2 regions of the Mesorhizobium sp. M7A.F.Ca.MR.362.00.0.0 genome follow, and region 1 is predicted to be linked to the other one. Evidence: riboswitches for the same ligand, from Rfam matches in the RefSeq annotation. Region 1 holds a riboswitch; the other holds the start of a gene.
What was found. Region 1 has a riboswitch for cobalamin ahead of EOC06_RS05815 (aromatic ring-hydroxylating dioxygenase subunit alpha). Riboswitches for the same ligand answer to the same signal wherever they lie in the genome.

Region 1 (6,525 bases):
TGTCCAGCAGGGCGACGAGGCTTCGCTGCTCGAGCACTACCGGCGCTTTCTCACCTTCCGGCGTGCCCATCCGGCGCTCGCCAAGGGCGACATCACCTTCATCGAAAGTGAGGGCGACACCGTCGCCTTCACGCGCCGCGCAGGCAACGAGCAGATCGTCTGCGTCTTCAATCTGGGAGCCGGGCCGGCTAAGGTTGACCTTGGCGGCCGATCGCTGCAACCTCTGCCCGGGCACGGATTTTCGGGGCAGGCGAACAGCGGTTCCATCGAGCTTGGCGGCTACGGCGCCTGGTTCGGGCGTCTCGACTGAATTCCAATCACTGGAGGAAACCAAATGGCCGATGTCACGCTAAGACAAGTGAAGAAGTCCTACGGCAATCTGAACATTCTCCACGGTATCGACCTCGATATTAAATCGGGCGAGTTCATCGTCTTCGTCGGCCCGTCGGGCTGCGGCAAGTCGACATTGCTGAGATCGATCGCCGGGCTCGAGGAAATCACCTCCGGCGAGCTCAGAATAGCCGGCGAAGTGGTGAACGACGTGCCGCCGTCGAAACGGGGCATCGCCATGGTGTTCCAGTCCTACGCGCTCTACCCGCACATGACCGTCTACGACAACATGGCGTTCTCGATGAAGATCGGCAAAGAGAACAAGGCCGAGATCGACCGCCGCGTGCGTCAGGCCGCCGAGATCCTGCAGCTGACCAAATATCTCGACCGCCTGCCCAAGGCGATGTCGGGCGGCCAGCGCCAGCGCGTCGCCATCGGCCGGGCCATCGTGCGCAATCCGAAGGTGTTCCTGTTCGACGAGCCGCTTTCGAACCTTGATGCGGCGCTGCGAGTCGCCACCCGCATCGAAATCGCCAAGCTCAAGGAATCGATGCCCAACACGACCATGATCTACGTCACCCACGACCAAGTCGAGGCAATGACGCTCGCCGACCGCATCGTGGTGCTCAAGGACGGCCATATCGAGCAGGTCGGCACGCCGATGGACCTCTACAAGAAGCCCGGCAATCTGTTCGTTGCGCAATTCATCGGCTCGCCGGCCATGAATATCCTGCCCGCAACCATCGACAAATCAGGCAATCCGACCGTCGTCAGCCATGTCGGCGGACGCAAGGCAACCGTGCCGATCGCGACGCCGGCTTCGGCAAAGGGCGCTGCGGTGAGTTTTGGCGTGCGGCCGGAGGACCTGATCATCGCCAGCGGCGCGGACTATCTGTTCGAGGGGACGGTCGACTATGTCGAGCAGCTCGGCGAGGTGCAGCTGGTCTATGTCGACATCGGTCGCGCCGACCTGCCGCTGGTGACCAAGCTGCCCGGCAATGTCGAGGTCAAGCGCGGTTCGACATTGCGGCTGAGCGCCAATGGCGAGGACCTGCATCTCTTCGACGCTGACGGACGGTCGTTTGCCCTTCATGAGGCCGAAGCGAAGGCGGCCTGAGGCAGAACCGCGTCTTGGACAAAAAAGAGCAGCGGGCCAGGCCCGCCGCTCTTTTTTTGAAGATCAGCTTCGACTGTTAACGGCCGAAGAGATTCCGGTCGCTGCCCTGAGGGGCGGACTTCTCTACGTCGCCCGACGAATTGAGCAGCTTCTCGACGAGGCCACCGCTGTTGCGGACCGAGCTCGTATGCGCGTTGTCAACCGAAGTAACCGCAGGCTGATTGGCGCCGTTGGAGCCAAAGTTGTCGCTGCCGGCGAAGGCGCTGCCGGTGATGGCCAGAACGGCGGCGGCAGCAATAAGGATCTTGTTCATTTTAGTCTCCTGAATTCTGGATTTCGCCAGACGGCAGACACAGCTGCCGTCGCTTGCGAAATTGGTTTTAGCGACCGAAGAGGTTACGGTCGCTGCCCTGAGCGGGTGTCTGGGCAGCCGGTTCCGAGGTCTTGGTGGAAGCCGTGTACGACTGGTCCACAGCGGCGGCAGGCTGGTTGGCGCCGTTCGAACCGTAGTTGTCGCTGCCCGCGAAAGCGCTGCCGGAGATGGCCAGAACGGCGGCGGCAGCAATGAGGATCTTGTTCATCTTAAATACTCCTGAATGTCTGAACTTCGAATGTCTGAATTTCGCCAGGGCAGCGGGCGAGCCCGCCGTCGACTGGGAATCGGCTGTTAGTTGTTGCCGAAGAGGTTGCGGTCAGCACCCTGGGCAGGCGCCTGAGCAGCCGGTTCCGACTTCTTGGTCGAAGCGGTGTACGAGCTGTCGACAGCAGTGGCTGCCGCGGCGTTCGAACCGTAGTGGTCGCTACCAGCGAAGGCGCTGCCGGAAATGGCCAGAAGGGCTGCGGCAGTGAGAATGATCTTTTTCATTTTTGTACTCCAGTATCGTCTTTTTCCGTCCGTCTAGCGGCGTGTCTTGGAAATGAAATCGCGTCGTTCGGACAACACCGATGTGGGAGGGCAACCCCGCCTTTTCCAATCACGAAGTTGTTCCGTGTGGACCATGAATCCACACCTTGAAATTGTGCCAGGGGAATCTAGAGAGGCGTTTTTCCTCTCTATATCAGCATGTTAAGTTTAACCATCCGATGGATCACTGACTGTTTCAAAGGCCCGGCGTTCACACCATCCTGCACGCACCGTCAACAGAAACGAACCGTTCGGTTCGATTTTAGGTCAAGCTAATAGTCACTTTTCGAAACCGTTAACTTTTTTTGACCCCCGCCAAGGGTCGGATTCGGGAAGATCGCAGCCGGCAAATGGCCGCCCGGGACGCGGGATTTCGGCCCCAGACGATCTGCGGTGACGTTTCGCATGCCGTGTCGCGCCGCATGGATACGATGTCGTTTTCATGCCGACGGCGCGCCCCCGATCGTGGTTAGATCATACCATCTCAGGTGCCGCTTCGTGACGACGAGACGGAGAATTGGGAAGCCGGTCAGAATCCGGCGCTGCCCCCGCAACGGTGGTGGAGTTCAAGTCGCAACGGGAGACCACTGGGCAACTGCCTGGGAAGGTGTCGCGATGGTCCGCAAGGACAACTCCAGAGCCCGGAAACCAGCCCGAGATTTTTAGACTCGACTGATCGCGGTGGGCGGTCAAGAGGTGGATAGCGCATGTCCGGCACCTAGCCGGCCTGCGTTTCAATCCTTCCTCCATCACCACCAGTTCAGTCCTTAGAAACGAGGACAGGACATGGATATCCGCAACGACATGCTGAGGCTCCTGAAGGGGCGCCGGCAAGGCTTTTCACTGGAGCAGCCCTTCTACACCGATCCAGACTACTTCAAGCTCGACATGGAGCTGATCTGGTATCGCGACTGGCTGTTCATCGGCCATGATTGCGAACTGCCGAAGCCGGGCAGCTACATCACCGTGCAGATCGGCGACTATCCGGTCGTCCTTGTCCGCGACCAGCAAGGCAAGATCAACGCCTTCCACAATTCCTGCCGCCATCGCGGCAGCCGCGTGTGCAACGCGGAAAAGGGTACGGCGGCAAAGCTCGTCTGCCCCTATCATCAGTGGACCTATGAGCTGGACGGCCGCCTGCTGTTTGCCCGCCAGATGGCCGACGGTTTCGACAAGAGTGATTTCGGCCTGAAGCCGGTCGCCTGCGAGAGCGTCGGCGGCTACATCTTCATCTGCCTGGCCAGGGAGCCGGCGGATTTCGCGCCGATGCGGGCGATGATCGAACCTTATCTTTTGCCGCACCGTTTGCGTGAGGCAAAGATCGCCTTTGAGAGCACGATCATCGAGAAGGGCAACTGGAAGCTGGTCTGGGAAAACAACCGCGAGTGCTACCACTGCGTCGCCAATCACCCCGAACTGTGCAAGACCTTCCCCGAGGCTCCGACCGTGACCGGCGTCCAAGGCGCCGACAGCGACCCTGAAATGGTCGCGCACTGGGCCAGATGCGAGGCATCAGGCTTGCCGAGCAAATTCCGCATCGATCCGGCAGGGCAGTACCGCGCCACCCGCGCGCCGCTGCTGCGCGATGCCGTCAGCTACACCATGACGGGAAAACGGGCGGTCCAGAAGAACCTGTCCGACAGCGTTTCAACCGACCGCATCGGTTCCTTGCTGCTTTATCATTATCCGACAACCTGGAACCATATCCTCGGCGACCACGCCGTCACCTTCCGCGTGCTGCCGATCAGTGCCACGGAAACCGCGGTGACGACGAAATGGCTCGTCCACAAGGATGCGGTCGAAGGCATCGACTACGACCTCGCTGAGCTCACCCATGTCTGGACCGAGACCAACGACCAGGACCGCCGCATCGTCGAGGAAAACGCCTTCGGCATCCTGTCGCCGGCCTACGAACCAGGCCCCTATTCGGAGCTGCATGAGGGCGGCGTGATCCAGTTCGTCGAGTGGTACGCGTCGTTCATCGGGCCGCGCCTTGCCGAAGGCGGCCGGCCGGCCCTGCGCAGCGTCGCCTAGCTCAGGGGACAAGAGGATGAATGCGATGACGGACCTTGGCCTCTATCGCCATCTCGACCAGATGACGCCCTGGAACGACCGGCTGCAGGTGCTGGAAGTGATCGGCGTCAGCGACGAAGCGCCGGACGTGAAGACCTTCACCTTCCGCTCCGACAACCAGACCTGGTTCCGCTACAAGCCGGGCCAGTTCGTGACGCTGGAACTGCCGACATCGGAGGGGCCGCTGATGCGCACCTACACGCTGTCGTCCTCGCCGTCGCGGCCGTTCTCGATCGCGGTGACGGTCAAGGCGCAGGCAGGCAGCACCGGCACGCGCTGGATGTTCGACCATCTGACGCCGGGCTCGCACGTCAAGGCCTATGGGCCGACCGGTGATTTTTCGCTGCACAGCCACCCGGCGGCCAAATATCTGTTCATTTCGGCGGGCTCCGGCGTGACGCCGATGATGTCGATGCTGCGTTGGTTGAACGACTGTGCGCCATGGACAGATGTCGGCTTCGTCAACTGTGCGCGCCGCCCGGAAGAGATCATTTTCCGCAAGGAACTCGAGCTGCTCGGCAGCCGCATGCCCGGCCTGTCGCTCGGCTTCATGATCGAGGAGCGGTCGAGCCGCGAGGGCTGGTTCGGCCATATGGGCCGCATCGACGCGATCCGGCTGCCATTGCTGGCACCCGATTTCCGCGAGCGCGAGATTTTCTGCTGCGGCCCCGATCCCTTCATGCGCGCCGTGCGCGGCATGCTGGACGCCGCCGGCTTCGACATGGCGAAATACCATCAGGAAAGCTTTGCCGCGCCTGCCGTGGAGGAGATCCCGGCGCCGTTCTCGCCGCCGGCGGAAGACGGCGCCGCTGCTGCCGTCGAGGCCGTGACACCAATCCGGTTCTCGCTTTCCGATGTCGACGCCGAATGCGTCGCCGGCCAGACCGTGCTGCAGACGGCACGCGCCTCTGGGGTGCGGATTCCCGCCGCCTGCGAGTTCGGCCTGTGCGGCACCTGCAAGGTGAGGAAGGTCGCGGGCGATGTCGAGATGAGTCACAATGGCGGCATCCTCGATCACGAAATCGAGGACGGCTTTATCCTCGCCTGTTGCTCGAAGCCGCTTTCGGCGCTTGAAATCGAAGCGTGACCGGCTGCGCTCGCCCCGAGCCTGCGCCATCTTGCCAAAAACCCTGCAAATGGTTAGACGCCTGCAACGGTGGGGTTGACCGTAAGGCCCGAAGATCATCTCCGCGGCCTGCTCGGCGGGGGAGCAAACATGCGACAATCCGGCATCTATGCCATTGCCAGCAAGGATATCGTCTTTGAATCCTTCGACGGCGAAGCCGTCGTTCTTGACCTGACCACGGGTAAATATTTCGGCTTCTCTGATTCAGGCAGCAGACTTTGGGATGCACTGTCGTCCGGCGTGCCTGCCTCCGAACTGGCCGGCGCCGCGACCGGCATTGGCGCCCTCGATGCCGCCGCGATTGACGACTTTGTTTCACAATTGCTCGAATTCGGTTTGCTGGCGGCCGTAACCGATGGCGTGGCAAGACCGGCTCCAAGCGAATTGCTGGCTCAGCTCGCCGCTGCCAGAGAGCCCCTGAAGGTCGACATCCATGACGATCTCGCCGATCTCATTGTCGTCGATCCCATCCACGAGGTCGAGGAGCCCCTCGGCTGGCCCGCGGTGAAGCAGGCCAACTGAAGCGCCCATCAGGTTCTCGTTGCCGGGCAGCTCCGGAACAGGCAGACCCATGCCGAACGTCACTCTCGAAAACTTGGTTGACTACGCACGCCATGTCCTGGCGCAAGCAGAAAGCAGCGCCGCGCATTATCCGCTGACCTGCAAGGTGGGCTTGCCGCATCTGGATCTGACCGCGCATGTCAGCCCCGGCGCGTTGGCGGATGCCGTCGCTCATGGCTTTGTCAGTGCTCCGGGCAGCCGAACGCCTGCCGATATCTGCCGCGTCTTCGTCGCACATCCCGGCATAGACGGCATCGCGGCACCGGTCAGTTGGGGCCAGGGGCCCTTCACGCAGCATGGCTTCGCCACCCGGCTGGCGGAGGCCGGATTGCGCGGCAACCATTTTCACGACCTGGATTTCTGGCAGTTCTATGATCCGCAACGTCGCGTTGGCGTGCAATTGATGGCTTCGGC
Region 2 (3,381 bases), on a different contig from region 1:
TGGCGGCAAGTGGATGGCCGAGCCGGTCTTCCCAGAAGGCATGAAGGCGAACGGGCTGCTCGGCCTGTCCTCCAACCAGCAATTCATGGGCTTGCCCGCCGACGCGACCGCAAAGCCCGGCGACTACGCGTTTCTAAGGCCGACGCAGAGCGAAGCCGTGCTGCAGCAGTTCGGGTCGATCGCGGTGTTTTCCGGCGGCCGGATCGCCGATCGCTGGCCGGCGTTGCCGATGGCCTGACCGACTACGCCTTCACCGGTATCCAGATCTCCAGCCCGCCCTTGCCGCTGCGCGGGTCGAATTCGGGGCCGTAGCGTTCGAATTCCGGCGCGTCCGCGATCTCATGCCCGGAGGCCGGCAGCCATTTGTTCCAGATCGTGTTGACCGTCCGGCGGATGGTCGAGATGTGTTCGCGGTGGGCAAAGACCGCATATTTCTGCGCCGGCACCCGCACCCGGTAGAAGTCCCTGGGCAGGTCGGAGAAGTCAGACACTTCGACGCCGGCGATGTAGTCGAAATTGCCGGCATCGTCGCCGTTGACGCAGACGCCATAGGCGACGTCGCCGGTCTCGCCCGGAATGTTGCCGATATAGGGGCCGAAGCGCTGCCACTGCATCGGGATGGCGGCGCTGGTTTCGCAGCTGTAGCGTTCGCCGAGGCCGGCGATCAGGAACGGCCGGCTGGTCTCGAAACGCGGCGGTTCGAGATTGGTGAGGAGGGACTGGTCCATCAGGATCGGCTCCACGAGGTCGAGCTTGTCGAGTGTGCCCTGCGCGCGCACCAGTTCCGGCGTGGTGCCGAACTGATCGCGGAAGGCACGGGTGAACGCCTCATGCGAGTTGTAGCCGGCGTCGAGCGCGACGGCGAGGATGTCGGGCGCCCCGCCCGCCAGCTTGCGCGCCGCCTCGGTCAGCCGGCGTGAGCGCATGTAGCCCATCACCGACCGGCCGGTGGCGGCGCCGAAGGCGCGCGTCACATGAAAACGCGACACGCCGCTGCTTTGCGCGACATCATCAAGCGAGATCGCCTCCGGCAGATGGCTTTCGACGAACCACAGCGCTTTCTCGGTCGGGTCCATTTTCTCCTCGCATTGGCCAGATCATCCTGCCGTTTCCTGGCGCAGCCAGTTTGATCGAAATTGCGCATCCCGTGCAATCTGCGCCGATGCCGGTCGCCATCCGGCCAACCGCCCCATGAGCTTTCGCTTGACAGCGACCGGCGTCATCTCTTAGGTATGTTATATTATTACATAAAGAGAGCATGCGATGCCTGTTTCCCTTAGCTGGCCCACCACTCCGTCCGAGAAATCCATTGCGAAGCGATCGGCGCAAATCTACGCTGAAGCGGTGATGGTCCCCGAGTCGAAAGGCGAGGGGTGAAAAGGGAACACGGTGAGGCCTGCTCAGGTCGAGACCGTGGCTGCCCCCGCAACTGTAAGCGGCGAGCAAAATCCGTGAATGCCACTGGCCGGCAAGGCTGGGAAGGCTGGATGGCGCAACGACCCGTGAGCCAGGAGACCTGCCATCACTGAGTTGACCGGACGGGGTGTGCCGGGAGGAAACGCGAATCCCGGTCTTGTCGGCCGGTTCGCCAGCTTCCTTCCGTCGCCAGTTTTGGAAAGTGACGGAAAGTTGGACGGCTCCATCCATCGCATCGTCGTATATACGCTTTGCCGTCCCGGCAAGCCGGCGGGCAGCAGCCGATGACCGTAGCGCTTCTCGAAGCCCGTGACCTCTGCGTCACGGCGAATGGGCGGGATCTGGTTCAGGCGGTCAGCTTCTCGGTGGCCGCCGGCGATCGCCTTGCCATCATCGGTCCCAACGGCGCCGGCAAGACGACGCTGCTGCGCATGCTGTCGGGCATGCTGCGTCCGAGCTCCGGCGAGGTGAAGCTCGGCGGGCGCCTCCTGGACAGGATTTCAGCCGCCGAACGGGCGCTGCACATTGCCGTGGTCGGCCAGACCGACCAGCCCGATCCGCGGCTGGCGGTGATCGACTATGTCGAGCTTGGCCGGGTTCCGCACGCCGGGCTGCGGCGCAGGAGCGAGGAGCGCGAGATCGTCGTCGATGCACTGCGCCGGACCGGCCTGCTGCCGCTATTTGGCCGCACCATCGGCTCGCTGTCGGGCGGCGAGCGCCAGCGCGCCCAACTTGCGCGCGCCATCGCCCAGCAGCCAAAAATCCTGTTCCTCGACGAGCCGACCAACCATCTCGACCCGCGCGCCCGCGGCGAACTGCTCGACCTCGTGGCAGGCTTCGAGATGACGGTGATCGCGGTGCTGCACGATCTGGCGCTGGTGGCACCGTTCGCCACCAGGGTGGCGGTGATGAACCATGCCCGTCTGCAAGCGCTCGCCGCACCGCGCGAAGCGCTGACCCAAAAGCTGATCCGCGAGATTTTCGGCATCGATGTGCTGCGTCTGCGCCATCCGACCGAAGACCGCGAACTGACGGTGTTCGATGTGCCGAACCGTGCCGCGCCGCCGTCGTGATTGAAGCCATTTCGTAGTCGACCCAATCCCATCCACAAGGAGCAAATCCGTGAAACGCCTGGCCTTTTCGCTTGTCTTCTCGCTGCTGGCCTCGACAGCCCTGGCCTTCCCGGTCACGGTCGACAGCTGCGGCAAGCCGCTGACCTTCGATGCGGCACCGAAGCGCGCCGTCATCCAGGATCTCAACATGGCCGAGATGGCTTTCGCGCTGAAACTGCAGCCGTCGATCGTCGGCCTGACCGGCATCACCGGATGGTACAAGGTGGGTCCCGAATTCAAGGCCGAGCAGGGTTCGATCCCGGAACTGGCGCCGAAATATCCGACGCTCGAAAACCTCGTCGCGGTCGAGCCGGATTTCTTCTTCGCCGGCTGGTATTATGGCATGAAGCCGGGCGGCGAGGTGACACCCGATACGCTTGCTCCGCACGGCATCAAGACGCTGGTGCTGACGGAAAGCTGCGTGCATCTCGACAAGAGCCGCCCAGCCGCCTCGATGGACCTGCTCTATGGCGACGTCGAAAAGCTGGGCAAGATCTTCGGCAAGGAGGCCGAGGCGGAGAAGCTTGTCTCCGGCTGGAAGAAGCAGCTCGCCGACATCACCGCCAAGGTCGGCAACGGCAAGGGTACGCGAGTGTTTCTCTATGATTCCGGCGAGGACAAACCGTTCACAGCAGGCAAGTTCGCCATCCCCAGCGCCATGATATCAGCCGCCGGCGGCGACAACATCATGGCCGACATGGACACCAGCTGGGGCAACACGGACTGGGAAACGGTGGCGTCGCGCAATCCGCAATTCCTCATCCTGCTCGATTACCAGGGTGGCGGCGGCTACAAGAAGCTGCTCGATTTCCTGAAGGTCCATCCGGCCATGAAAGAGACGGACGCGGTCAAG

Region 2: linked by a shared signal. The riboswitch ahead of EOC06_RS34055 (ABC transporter ATP-binding protein) and the one ahead of EOC06_RS05815 (aromatic ring-hydroxylating dioxygenase subunit alpha) in region 1 are both predicted to bind cobalamin.

Annotation. Positions count from the first base shown of each region.
Region 1 covers NZ_RZTF01000024.1:27,515-34,039, forward strand. The annotation lists partial or broken gene EOC06_RS41765 (DUF3459 domain-containing protein) at 1-310, shown strand, start outside; gene EOC06_RS05795 (ABC transporter ATP-binding protein) at 335-1,447, shown strand; gene EOC06_RS05800 (DUF680 domain-containing protein) at 1,524-1,760, opposite strand; gene EOC06_RS05805 (DUF680 domain-containing protein) at 1,828-2,028, opposite strand; gene EOC06_RS05810 (DUF680 domain-containing protein) at 2,115-2,312, opposite strand; cobalamin riboswitch at 2,821-3,023, shown strand; gene EOC06_RS05815 (aromatic ring-hydroxylating dioxygenase subunit alpha) at 3,138-4,385, shown strand; gene EOC06_RS05820 (hybrid-cluster NAD(P)-dependent oxidoreductase) at 4,411-5,511, shown strand; gene EOC06_RS05825 (PqqD family protein) at 5,641-6,072, shown strand; partial or broken gene EOC06_RS05830 (serine kinase) at 6,122-6,525, shown strand, end outside.
Region 2 covers NZ_RZTF01000506.1:40-3,420, forward strand. The annotation lists partial or broken gene EOC06_RS34045 (DSD1 family PLP-dependent enzyme) at 1-238, shown strand, start outside; gene EOC06_RS34050 (AraC family transcriptional regulator) at 243-1,076, opposite strand; cobalamin riboswitch at 1,332-1,539, shown strand; gene EOC06_RS34055 (ABC transporter ATP-binding protein) at 1,701-2,489, shown strand; partial or broken gene EOC06_RS34060 (ABC transporter substrate-binding protein) at 2,539-3,381, shown strand, end outside.